Regions from separate parts of the Paenibacillus sp. DCT19 genome, predicted to be linked through region 2. Evidence: a T-box and tRNA genes for the amino acid it is inferred to sense, from the RefSeq annotation. Region 2 holds a T-box; the other holds one or more tRNA genes.
The links. The T-box of region 2 lies ahead of DMB88_RS23615 (valine--tRNA ligase). A T-box ahead of a tRNA ligase gene usually reads a tRNA of that ligase, here a tRNA-Val.
Positions count from the first base shown of each region.

Region 1: it encodes a tRNA-Val, which carries the amino acid that the T-box ahead of DMB88_RS23615 (valine--tRNA ligase) is inferred to sense. The anticodon was not compared.

Region 1 is NZ_CP029639.1:4,403,523-4,410,008, reverse strand. Features, by position in the region: gene DMB88_RS20040 (manganese catalase family protein) at 124-1,026, opposite strand; gene DMB88_RS20035 (hypothetical protein) at 1,258-1,587, shown strand; gene DMB88_RS20030 (hypothetical protein) at 1,650-1,943, shown strand; gene DMB88_RS20025 (DUF3889 domain-containing protein) at 1,997-2,320, shown strand; gene DMB88_RS20020 (hypothetical protein) at 2,490-2,705, shown strand; gene DMB88_RS20015 (hypothetical protein) at 2,695-2,976, shown strand; gene DMB88_RS20010 (DUF3892 domain-containing protein) at 3,060-3,296, opposite strand; gene DMB88_RS20005 (GNAT family N-acetyltransferase) at 3,409-3,852, opposite strand; gene DMB88_RS20000 (hypothetical protein) at 4,100-4,345, opposite strand; tRNA gene DMB88_RS19995 (tRNA-Val) at 4,540-4,611, shown strand; gene DMB88_RS19990 (recombinase family protein) at 5,198-5,755, shown strand; gene DMB88_RS32160 (hypothetical protein) at 5,833-5,931, shown strand; gene DMB88_RS19980 (recombinase zinc beta ribbon domain-containing protein) at 5,913-6,486, shown strand, end outside.
Region 2 is NZ_CP029639.1:5,160,233-5,166,718, forward strand. Features, by position in the region: gene DMB88_RS23615 (valine--tRNA ligase) at 1-1,949, opposite strand, end outside; T-box leader at 2,008-2,285, opposite strand; gene DMB88_RS23620 (LysM peptidoglycan-binding domain-containing protein) at 2,678-4,207, opposite strand; gene DMB88_RS23625 (RluA family pseudouridine synthase) at 4,536-5,435, opposite strand; gene hemL (glutamate-1-semialdehyde 2,1-aminomutase) at 5,432-6,486, opposite strand, start outside.

The DNA.
Region 1 (6,486 bases), 760 kb from region 2:
ATAGATTACAAGTGAAATACAAAAGCAAAAAAGCCCTCATTTCCATGCAATGAGCAGGAGCTGGGGCATTACTTTATGCTTTATCCGTTGTATGGAATAAACGACATTTCATAAGAAACCAGCTTAATCTGTAATATTGCCGGCCATTTTGAGGCGGCGTGCAATCTCCTTGAAGTCCTCTTGTGAAATGCCTGGAGCAAACTCTTCCTCCACCGGAGGAGCTTCAGGAATAGGAACACCTTCAGGAGCACCTTGAATAACTTCTAAAGGCAGCCCATCTTCAGGGTGAGTTCCTTTCCAAATCTGATTGATGGCATTAAAATCGTTATCACTCCACGTATACAGCTTGGTGTGTACGCCTTTATCTTCATATTTTCGAGTCTCATTAAAGGCTTTATTGTTCAAAGAAGGAATCGGAACCAGCTTTGTTACATTGACGCCGGTTGCGATCTCCAATGCTTTAGCATAAGCGACAACATGGACGCCGCCGCGAACGAGCAGGAAACCTACAACTTCTCGTGCCGCAGGATGATCGGTCATTTCATACACTTTCATTTTATGGGTACGTGCACCACATTCAAGGAAGAAGTTGTGCAGTAAATCCTCGACGAGATTGCCGCTGTTGAAGACGTTAGCGCCCGTCCATGGATTCCCCATCGAATCGAAAGGCATCGCCCCTTGTGCCCCTGCCAGGAAGTGATACGAGAGGCGGGCATCCTTCACTGAACCTAGCGGTGTGTCATCAGGCTCTTTGTACTCCGTTGAGCCTCTAAGACATTTGTTAATGCCGTGTGACACGAGCTCAACATGGCCTAGTTCTTCCGCAGTAATACTCATCACCAGGTCATAGAACGGCTTCAACTTCTCTTTGGAGCGGAAATTAAAGGACTGATAGAGGTAGTTGTTCAATGTTGACATTTCTCCGAATTTACCACCCAACAATTCTTGTATCGCTGCGGCTGCGTTCGGATCCGGCTTCTCGACATCAGGAATTTCAATTGCGATTTCATCCATGCGTTTGAACATTCAAATGTAACCTCCTCTAGAATAGGTGCTAGATCAGTGAAGTCGTTCTGTCACTTGCCTATTACACTTACATTGATTCAATTAAACAATTTTATACATAAATGGTTCTAATGAAGGATGAACCACGTAGTGTAATTGAGTTTAGTCTTGTTATTTCCAATGTGGTGAAATTTATGTACAATTCGATATAAGTCTAAGTGGAATACACCTTTTATAAAGGAGATATTAAAAATGTTTGATGAACTGGAAATAGCGATAAAAGAGAGGATACAAGAAAGGTACGATATTTTGGCAGAAATTTATTCTGTATGGTTTACGAAAACTGAAGCTGTCGTTGTTCCCAAAAGCGCATTTTACCAAACGGAACACATAGAAAAACATAGATCCATAACATATTTATTAGAGCGAAAATATATCGTAGCCAATTCTGTAGAAAATGATGATGAAATGGTGGCAATTACAATAACTCCTGATGGAATTGATTTTTATGAACAGGGATACCTCAGTGGTAAAGCGAAGGGCTTTCAAGTTGTCATGGATGTAAAGAACAAAGATCAATAAAGAAAAAGGATCAATAAAGAACAGACATTCAGTTGTTTTCAGGATAAAAGGAGAAATGGTGAGTGCGTAAAAGTTGGATAATCGTAGGTTGGATGATTCTTTTATTCGTAAATGTGGGGTTAGGAAACGCTGAGGCAAGTGTGACGAGTGAAGTTAAGCTTGATCAGCAAACGAGGGATGCCATAGCCGAAAAGTATGGTCTTGAACAGACGAAGGACGAGTTACCTAAAGCAAATTTGTGGTCTGGCGATTGGGGAATGAGCTTTGATCCTTCAACGACTCGGTATGAAATCATTATCAGTATGCTTCTCTGGTTTCGGCACCCAGTCACTTTTATCTTAACCTCTTTAGTGTAAACGAAGCTCCGGCAGGGCAGGCTAACGGGAAACAATCCCAAGGAGTGAGTAAAATGAAAATGCTCATCGTAACCTTCATGTCGGTGCTTCTCAGTTTTACGGGAGTTTTTGCAACAGGTACTGAAACGACGATCCCGGATTATGCGAAGTGGGGGATTATTGCGGTCAAGGAAACCCAGACCAAGTATAATGTCGATATTGTGGATTATAAACATATTGGTCGTACCTCTCTTACAGCTAATCAATCTAGGGAACAATTCAAGTTATGGGTACGAGCCAAAGACGGTAAAGAATTCGCGGTGTATGTCAATGTTGATTTTAATCCTTCAACCCAGCAATTGAAAAACGTACAATTTACAGAATCAGATCGACATTGAGCATAAAGTTCGTTATACCGGATAACGCTCCATAGAAACCAGGCTGCCCTGATCCAAGGGAGGTCTGGTTTTATTTTTACTTGAATCCTTTTTTTAGTTGTTGAATAAAGAACTTATGTTCGCATATAATAATTAACAAACATACGTTCTTATTTAGGAGGGGTCGTTAATGTTAGGTAAATATATCGGTCAGATGGTTGAGCTTGTATACATGGATCGTGCAGGGCACATTACACAGCGACAGATTCGAATTAATAGTGTACGGGGTGGCTTGATTAAAGCATCCGCAGGTAAAGATGGGGTGCCCCGAACATTTCTTGAACAAGGGATTCTAGCCTGGCGGCCAGTACTTCAGAAGGAAGGGAAGCTGGACTATGCTAAATGATTTTGATCGTAAAGTTTTACGAATTATAGTGAATTATGCGGGACAGCGCCGTCGTATGCCTCGTATGGATGAGCTGGAGAACAAGACGGGAAGAAGTAAAGCGCTCATCCAAGAGTCCCTGCAGGAGCTTGAGCGCAGACAATATATTTACTGGGAGAACAAGTCAACACTCGAAAGCATTCGGATATTGCAGGCATGGGAGCAGGTGTCTACACCGATTCATACGCCCAAACCTAAAGCGGATGCCTTGAAATATTTTACGGAATATTAAAGTAGGCAAAATGGTGGAATAATCAAAAACGCCAACCCGTTAAGACGGATTAGCGTTTCATATATCAGATAGATGCTCTCAACTTAGAAACTTGGCAGTTGATCGAGATTATTCGTTGGATCGCCATCGGCGTCACCACGGATATACATCTCCCCATCCTTGCCCTTGAACACATTCACTCCAGCAATCGCACCAGCTTGTACTTCTGCCAGAGCCTGTTGATAATCCAACACCCGACCTGTTGAAGTTTGAAAGGCGGTTAGATCTCCATCTCCATTCTTCTGCACGGCGGTGAAGCTTTCACGAGTTGTTTGATCCATGTTGTCACACTCTCCTTATCTGAACAAGTAGGATTCTGGTTACAACCTTATCCTGTCCGGAACAGTAGAAAGTATGCATCTGTAGAGAACGATGTTAAGTCGTAAGTATTGATTACAGCGCTTTTCTCATGCGAACATGCAGAATCCCTGCATCATAAAAAGGTTCTTCTGAAATAACTTCATACCCTAACTTCTCATAGAATTTCTGAGCCTGACATTGTGCATCCAGTACAGAATACGTTAAGCCTAATTCTCGTGCCTGTTCTTCCATCGCTAACAAAAGCACGCGTCCATAGCCAAAAGAACGGTGGGATAGAAGTACAGCGATACGTTGCATTTTGGCAGTATCCTTGCTGTAATAGATCAAACGTCCCGTTGCTACCGCTTGTCCGTCCGTATACAATAACACATGGTGTGCATCTGGACTAATAACATCATATTGGTCAATTTCCAGATCGGCTGGCACCTGTTGTTCGATTACAAAAACCTGTTTACGAATCTCTAGAGCTTCTTGGAGCTGTGATTCTGTTGTTACATAACTAATTTCCGCTGCCAATTCCATTCCTTCTTTCTGCTCTTTCGCGACGTGTAAGAATGCATTATACAAAAAAATGCAATTCCTGTATAGTTAAAGTGGAACATAATGGAAAGGGGTGTTCATGATGGGTATGGCAGGGGTTATGACCATAACACTCTTGTTATCTGCCGGCATGTTTGTTTTGTTATATTACGTCACCAAGAAGGCATATTCTAAGAAGTGGGACGAAGATGAGTAGTCGTGTGCAACACGATTAAGGTAAAGCTTAAGGTAGAACCTCACTATTTCCCTGTGGAGAATACACATCCTTAATAATCGATTTGGAATATACATCAAGCCAGACCGGGAGTGCTTCAGCCCCACCTGGGCTCTGTAACTGTTGAAATTGTACAGTATGCTCATCCCGTTCCAAACTGCACCCAGAAGCAATAATGATCATTAGGAAGGCACCGAGCAGAGCGACTAGTTTGGTAGTCACATAACGTACTGTGCGTAATCGAATGTATTTCATGAAAATCACCTCTTTATTCAAATGGGAATCATTCCTTTATTGTTCTCCATTTCGGGTATAATCTAACCACAAAACAATTGACAATGTACGCGGTTACTTGGTATGATAATGTTACTTGATTTACATATTGTATAATAATGAGTTAATAGCCATATTGAAATATTTTTTATCAGTGGAAATAATACAATTATTGAAGGGCGATAGCTCAGCGGGAGAGCATTATCTTGACAGGGTAAGGGTCGTGGGTTCGATCCCCACTCGTCCTATATACATGAGATCAATGAACAGTCAACTATGGCTGTTCATTGATTTTTTGCATTTTATACGTTTAAATATCCCTATACATATATAAGGAGATAAGAACAATATGCTCTTTCACGTTCAATAAAAAGAAACTTCCAAAGATTATTGGTTTAACAATTTTGTTGGGTATTCTGATTTATGAAATATTAAATGTTTCATCGCACCAAACAATAGGAAATGAAATAGGAGGTTTTCTCAAATAGAGCTTCAGCGACATAGTACCAATGTCTGACTTCTCACACATACAGCCCCTTAGAGGGCTTTTTTTACTTCTATGATGTGAAAAAATGGGTTTTTATATGACGGATTGTAATAGAAAGTGCGACACCTACTGAAAATAAATAAAGAATGGCCCATGGCCGGATTCGTGTAAAATGAAGGTTCCATATGCTATCGGATGAATACATAGAACAACAAATAAGAGAGATATAAACCAATGGACTACCTACAACAGAATATGTGGGTAGTCTTCACTTTATTTTATTGACTTAAGGGAATATTCTGGGTAGAATTTTTATAGTTAAAGTAGAGAAAGAGATATCATTATTTATGACAGAAAAAAGATATGGTGGTGAAAAAATGGTGCAAATTAAACGTGTAGCAACTCTGTATCGTGTATCTACAAAAGGACAGTTAGATGGGAACGATATACCGATGCAGCAGCGATCATGCAGAGGAATGATTGAAAAGCAAAAAGGCTGGAAGTTAGTTAAGGAATATACCGAAAAAGGCGTCTCAGGATTCAAAGTGTCTGCCTCGAATCGTGACGTTATTCAACAGGCTAAAGAGGATGCAGAAAACGGTTTGTTTGATGTTTTGTTAGTGTTCATGTTCGATAGATTGGGAAGGAAAGATGATGAGACTCCCTTTGTACTTGAGTGGTTTGTAAATATGGGAATCGAAATGTGGTCTGTAATAGAAGGGCAACAAAAAATTGAGGCACACACAGATAGACTTGTTAACTATTTAAGGTTTTGGCAGTCAAGTGGAGAAAGCAGAAAGACATCTGACCGTGTCAACGAAAAACACATGCAGATGGTTGAGGATGGAATTTTCAGGGTGGAGGAATCCCTTATGGCTACAAGGGTATTGATTCAGGAGATGTAAACAAGAAAGGTAAGATACTACTTAAATTAGTCAAACATGAGGAAGAATCTGCTGTAGTACATAGAATTTTTAGACTGGTGCTGGATGAGGGATATGGACAACTGAGAATAGCTAAATTGTTAAATGAAGAGGGTATTCCTACTCGAAAAGCTAAACAATGGGTGCAGCTACTGTGAATGTTATACTCAAGAATCCTATATACAAAGGGGTAATGAGGTATAGGAAAGAATCTGGAGATGATACATTTTCAAAGCCTATTCCTGAGTTAATTATAGTCCCCGAAGAAGAGTGGAATTCAGTACAGGATATCAGAGAAAAGAAAAACCCAAAAAGTAAACAAAATAAAGACAATTCTGTACCCATGAGCACAAAAGGAAGTCTGCTTCTTACAGGAATAGCTAGATGTGGATGTTGTAATTCAAGATTAACTTCAACAACGTTTGTAAATAAGTATAAAGCAGCTAATGGAGAAATACTCAGATACTATCAAAGTAAAAGTTACCGTTGTAGTGGCAAATTGCAGGGTAAAACAGATTGCAATGGTCAAGCAACTTTTTCATCTAGGAAAGTTGAAAGACAGGTAATGAAGCAAGTCAATATTTATTTAAACCAACTTCAAACTATAGACTTTGGATCAAAAATTGAATCTATCAAAAAGAAAACACTAAATGAGGAAGAAAAGAAGATAAAGAAATTACAAAGTATCCTCGAAGAGCATTATAATGAACTTT
Region 2 (6,486 bases):
ATGAAGTTATACAGCAAACGGCCTGTTTCCCCAAATTCGTATGCTTCGATTAGACGCGTAATATCTCGGGAAGTTTCGTTCAGACGGTGCAAAATCCAATAGTCTGCTGTTCCGAGCTCTCCAGAGATGTCGCGATCTTCGAACGTGAAGCCTTCCAGATTCATCAGAGCGAAACGAGAAGCGTTCCAGATTTTGTTCGCAAAGTTACGCGCCTGCTCTACACGTTCCCAGCGGAAACGTAAATCCTGACCCGGTGTGCTGCTCGTTGAGATCATATAACGCATCGCATCCGCGCCATATTTCTCGATAACATCAAGCGGATCTACACCGTTGCCCAGTGATTTGGACATTTTGCGTCCATCTGCATCACGAACAAGACCGTGCATCAGAACATCCTTAAACGGAATTTCATCCGTGAATTCCAATGCCGTAAAGATCATACGGGATACCCAGAAGTAAATAATGTCATACCCCGTTACAAGTACACTTGTTGGGTAATAACGTTGCAGATCTTCTGTGTCTTCCGGCCATCCGAGTGTGGAGAACGGCCATAGAGCAGAACTGAACCATGTATCCAATACATCCTCATCTTGTCTAAGTTTACGTCCCGCGTTTTCAGGCAAGATTGTTGGATCTTCTGCGGATACGATGATTTCACCTGTCTCTTCGTCATACCATGCAGGGATACGATGTCCCCACCACAACTGACGGGAAATACACCAATCGCGAACATTTTCGATCCAGTTCAGATATGTTTTCTCAAAACGGTCTGGGACGAAGTTTACGCCATCTCCACCTTTTTGCTTCTGAATGGCTCTTTCTGCAAGAGGTTTCATCTCTACGAACCATTGTGTGGACAGATATGGCTCAACTACAGCTCCAGTCCGTTCACTGTGTCCAACTTGGTGTGTATGATCCTCAATGTTAATCAGTACACCGAGTCCCTTCAGATCGGCTACGATCTGCTTACGGCAGTCACTGCGATCAAGTCCTTGATATTTGCCAGCCTCTTCATTCATCGTACCGGTCTCATCCATCACCGTGATCTGAGGCAGATTATGACGCTGACCTACTTCAAAGTCATTCGGATCATGTGCAGGCGTAATTTTAACCGCGCCACTTCCGAACTCTTTATCCACATAATCATCGGCAACAATCGGAATTTCGCGTCCGATAATAGGCAACACGAGCATTTTGCCAACCATATCTGCATAGCGCTCATCCTTCGGATGGACAGCAACCGCTGTATCGCCAAGCATCGTTTCAGGACGTGTTGTTGCTACAGTAACGTAACCACTTCCGTCTTTGAGTGGATAACGCAGATGATACAAGTGACCCTGTACTTCTTTGTATTCAACTTCAATATCGGACAAGGCCGTCCGGTTTACTGGATCCCAGTTAATAATACGTTTGCCTCTGTAGATGAGACCTTTCTCATACAATTGAACAAAGACTTTACGTACAGCTTGAGACAACCCTTCATCCAGCGTAAAACGCTCACGGGAATAATCGAGAGAAAGCCCCATTTTACCCCATTGCTGACGAATGGTTGTTGCATACTGATCTTTCCAGTCCCATACTTTATCCAAAAACTTCTCGCGTCCAAGGTCATAACGAGTTAGACCTTCTTCACGTAGTTTCTGCTCAACCTTGGTTTGTGTAGCGATACCGGCATGGTCTGAACCTGGCAACCATAGCGCATCATATCCTTGCATCCGTTTCGTACGAATCAGAATATCCTGTAGTGTAAAATCAAGTGCGTGCCCAATATGCAGCATTCCTGTTACGTTAGGTGGCGGGATTACAATTGTGAAAGGCTCAGCGTCCTTACGTTGTCCTGCCTTGAAATATCCACGCTCTGTCCAAAAGGAGTACCATTTCTGCTCGGCAGCTTTTGGATCATAGGTTGTTGGCATTTCAGGTGTAGCTGATTTTTTTTGTTCAGACATGTGTCATTCCTCCGTTACTTCATCATCATCGCCAAAAAACAAAAAAACCTTTCATCCATCAAAGGACGAAAGGTTAGCTTTCGCGGTACCACCTTTGTTTCACGCAGACCAATAGATACAGATCTCCCTTACGGGTACACGTGACACTTCAAGCAGATAACGGCTGCTACCGGCCTATCCTACCTCACAATGAAATCATCCGTCAGATCATTTCGTGAATTCAAATAGGCAACTCCCGGGCGACTTCGAACAGTTGGTTCCTGCGGAATTTCTCAGCGATACAATCCCACTCTCTGAAAGGTCATCCTGTCTACTACTCCCGATCCAAGTTATTCTTCAAAAAAACCTAAACACATCATACCCTGACCATGCGCGATAGTCAACCTGGCAACAGCGGAATAAGGCAAGCCCGCTCACACTTAGCACTTAAGACGTCATCAAGAAAGCCTGCTTGAGATTATAAACGATGAATACACAGCACACCAGGTGAAATAACCGACGTCCAATATAGGAGTTCAGCTATAATACGAAGGGATTGGGAGAATTGTTCCACTGCCACCTGGGAGCATTACATGGCTCATATTCTTAACTTCTTTAGTTCATTTCTAGATTTGCAGCATATCCTTACGAACAACCAGATTGGTTGGAGCACACGTTTCGTTTCAAAAAAAGTAGCAAAAACCCGTCATCCCTAGGGATAACGGGTTAAGTTAACTTACTAGTTACAACTACGGTATATATAAGATCTGTCCTTCTTCAACAACCTGTTCAGATAAACGATTGTAGAGCTGAAGCTCCCGTGTGCTTAACTGATACCGATCCGCAATCGTATCCAGTGTCTCTTCTCGCTGAACAATGCATAATTTCACTTTACGGAATGGAGTCTGTTCCACGATCGTACCAAGGAATAGATTTTTCCATTGTCCATCGTCAGACGAGTAAGCCTCGACAGGTACTGCATCTGTGGCTGCTTCATCTTCTCGATCTGTATCTGCCTCACGTACGGCTCTGCCAGAGGATAACAAGGAGGAGATGCCCACCCCATTTTCCTCTCTTAGAGAAGATTCCTTTTTGCTACCAAAAGCCACTTTAAGCTCCGGCTTGTCTTCCGTCTCAGCTACAGGTTCAGGGATCACTGCACTTGCTTCAGCGAACCCTTCCTCATCCGAAGCCTCCTGTAAAGGTCGGTCTGCTCCTGCCGTTTCTAATTCAGAAGGGGCAAACACTTCCTGCCAATTCTCCTGAGCCTCGGCAACTTGGGAATTATCCTGTTCAGGAGCCGATCGAGCAGATTCAAAATGCCACACATTAGGTGTCTCTTCTTGCACTGTCGGCTGATCTAATCCAGCATTCGTATGTAAGGTCTCCACAGAAGGCTCGGACCAAACAGACGATGGTTCTTCAGCCAGCGGCACTAAGGGTTCTGACTCAGGATAAGAGGCTAGACGATCCGCAGTTTCAGCCATAAAGGAAGATACCGGTGATGGTGTATCAGCGACATCATTCTGAGCCGGTTCCTCTCCTTGAAAAATGAAGGAAGTATACGCCTCGTCCACAGCATTTGGTCTGTATGCTTCTTCCTCGGCTTCCGGTTGCTCCGCATAGGTAGGTTCCGTGAATGACTGGGATACAAGCTCTGGGTGCTCTGCGTCTTCGCCGCGAATAGACTCATCCGTCGCTTGCTGTGAATTATCCTCGAACTGACCGGCCAACGCGGCATTGCCTGACTCGATCAATCCTTCCTCTTCACTACGTTGCAGCAGGTATTCTTGTGCGAAGGTATTCAGATTATTTTCCTGTTCTAACTCTGACTCTGTGGAACGCTGACCCTGCTGTGGGTCTGGTGAATGTACAACCGTAAACTCATCAGCTGTCCACACTTGTGGTTCTTCCACCGGGAAACCCTCAATACCTCGAAGGGATAGAACTCCAGTAATGTTCAGACTGCGATTCGTTAACAAGTCGACATCAAAATTTTCGATTTCGATAGAAATGTCCTCAATGGATCTTACTCGATTCAAGGGTACCGTGATTTCAACAGGAATAAAATGTTTCAGCTCCTCTGCCACTGTATCCTCACCGCGGTACGTACCTGTGAGTAGAAGATGGCCTCGCAATGTGGCATGATCGTCCTGACCGATGACTTGAATACGCGGGTATAACTCAATTTCCTCTAACTCTTCAATTGCAGGGACTCCCTCAGACAAATGAACGCGCTCATAAATATCGAACCGTAAACCATAGGGTTGATTCAACAAAGGTGGCGTCCTCCTTTCGGCATATGTTCACCATGATCCTTCTCATGGGACTGATCCATGGTCTAAATCCTTCGTTACCCAATCTATATGCCATGGATGAGATGAGCATGCCACCTTTGTTCAAACCTTCTATATTTATTAGTTGTTAGAGGTTGTTCAAAAAGTCCGCTTTTGATTACGAGGGATGCCTGACGGCATCTCAGCATCGAAGATGGAATTCAGCCGAAATGTCCGTTGCTCACGTAGCTCAATCTACGCTCCGCTACTCCATTTCTAACTTCATTCCATCTTCTCGGTACTGAAAACCGACCTTTTTGAACACGAACTATTACTTTTCACGATCAATCAGTTGTTTAAAATCATCGGGCCAAGGATCTGCAACCTCAATTGTTGCTCCGGTAAGAGGGTGCTTGAACACCAATAGCTCTCCATGGAGAGCTTGACGTCCAATGTGGTCCGGCTTCCCTCCATACAGTTCATCTCCAATTAGAGCATGTCCCGCATAACTCAGATGAACCCGGATCTGATGTGTTCGCCCGGTATCCAGCGTAAGTCGAACTAAGGTCGCTTTCGGAAAGACTTCTACAATCTGAACGTGAGTGATCGCCTCCTGTCCATTCGGAGAGACACGTCTACGTTGCTTATGATGTCTATCCTTGCCAATTGACGCATTAATCAGCTGTAGCGTCTTGGGTACCTGTCCCCCAGCAATCGCCACGTAATGGCGTCCGATCTCTTTACTACGCATCGCTTCATCCAGTTTGGCGAGGGCAAAAGCATTTTTGGCATATAACACAGGGCCAGTTGTATCCTCATCTAATCGGTGCACATGACGTACGCTCGCCTCAATACCGTTCATCTCATAATACGAAGCAACCGCATGATCCAGCGTAATTGCAGTGTCTGCTCGGCTCCCATCGGGATGCAACTTCATTCCAGCAGGTTTGTGCACAACCAGGCAGAAGTCATCCTCATATAACACATCAATCTCTGCCCACAGTGGTTCAACATCAAGTGGGCGAGATGCAAAAAGGGCCAGCCGAAGCCGGTCCCCTGCAAGTTGTATACCCTGATTCGCTTGTAGCTGACGTAGCATCTTCTCGGGGAGCTGGAGTTCAGATTGCAGCCATTGCTCCACAGCCATCTGCTTATCTGAACTACCTGTCACCACTTTGCCAGGCATCAGTTCAAGCCAATCGCCTCGGCGTTTCCAACTTTTGATGCTCATAAGGACAAGAGAGCTTTACGATTAGCTTCGATGGTATCATCGATGTCTTGCTCTGTGTGCACACCAGAGACGAACATTCCTTCATATTGAGAAGGAGCAACACTCACACCCTGATCAACCATTGCAGCAAAGTAACGACGGAATTGATCCAGATTGCTTTCTTTTGCGATATCATAATTTGTTACTGGAACGCTACTGAAGAATGGGCATACCATCGAACCCACCCGGTTAATCGTTATCGCCACACCTGCTTCTGCTGCATTCTTCTCAAATCCAGCCTGCAAACGAGCCGATAATGTCTCCAAACGATCATAAACCTCAGGTGTCAGTAGCTTGAGGGTTGTGTAACCTGCTGCCATTGCGAGCGGATTGCCACTGAGTGTACCTGCCTGATAGATCGGTCCAGATGGTGCCATTTGCTCCATTAGATCACGTCGGCCGCCATATGCACCTACAGGTAGTCCACCACCAATGACTTTACCAAGACATGTTAGATCTGGTGTCACACCATAACGCCCCTGTGCACAGTTCAGACCCACACGGAATCCCGTCATCACTTCATCAAAAATAAGCAAGCTGCCATACTTCGTTGTTAAGCTGCGCAGCCCTTCAAGAAAACCTGGAGCCGGAGGAACAACACCCATATTACCTGCAACTGGCTCCACAATTACAGCTGCCAGCTCTTCACCAAAGCGTTCAAAAGCAAGACTCACAGACTCCAAATCGTTGTAAGGTACTGTAATCGTATTTGTAGCCACACCTTCAGGTACACCCGGACTATCTGGAAGACCCAGTGTTGCAACACCTGAGCCTGCTTTGATGAGCAAGCTGTCCGCATGTCCATGATAAGAGCCTTCAAATTTCAAAATTTTGCTGCGTCCGGTTACACCACGAGCCAATCGAATTGCACTCATCGTTGCTTCCGTACCCGAATTCACCATCCGCACAATATCAATCGATGGTACACGTTCACATACAAGCTTAGCCATCTCGGTTTCAAGCAACGTTGGTGCACCAAAACTTGTTCCTTTGAGCGCTGTTTCCCGGAGGG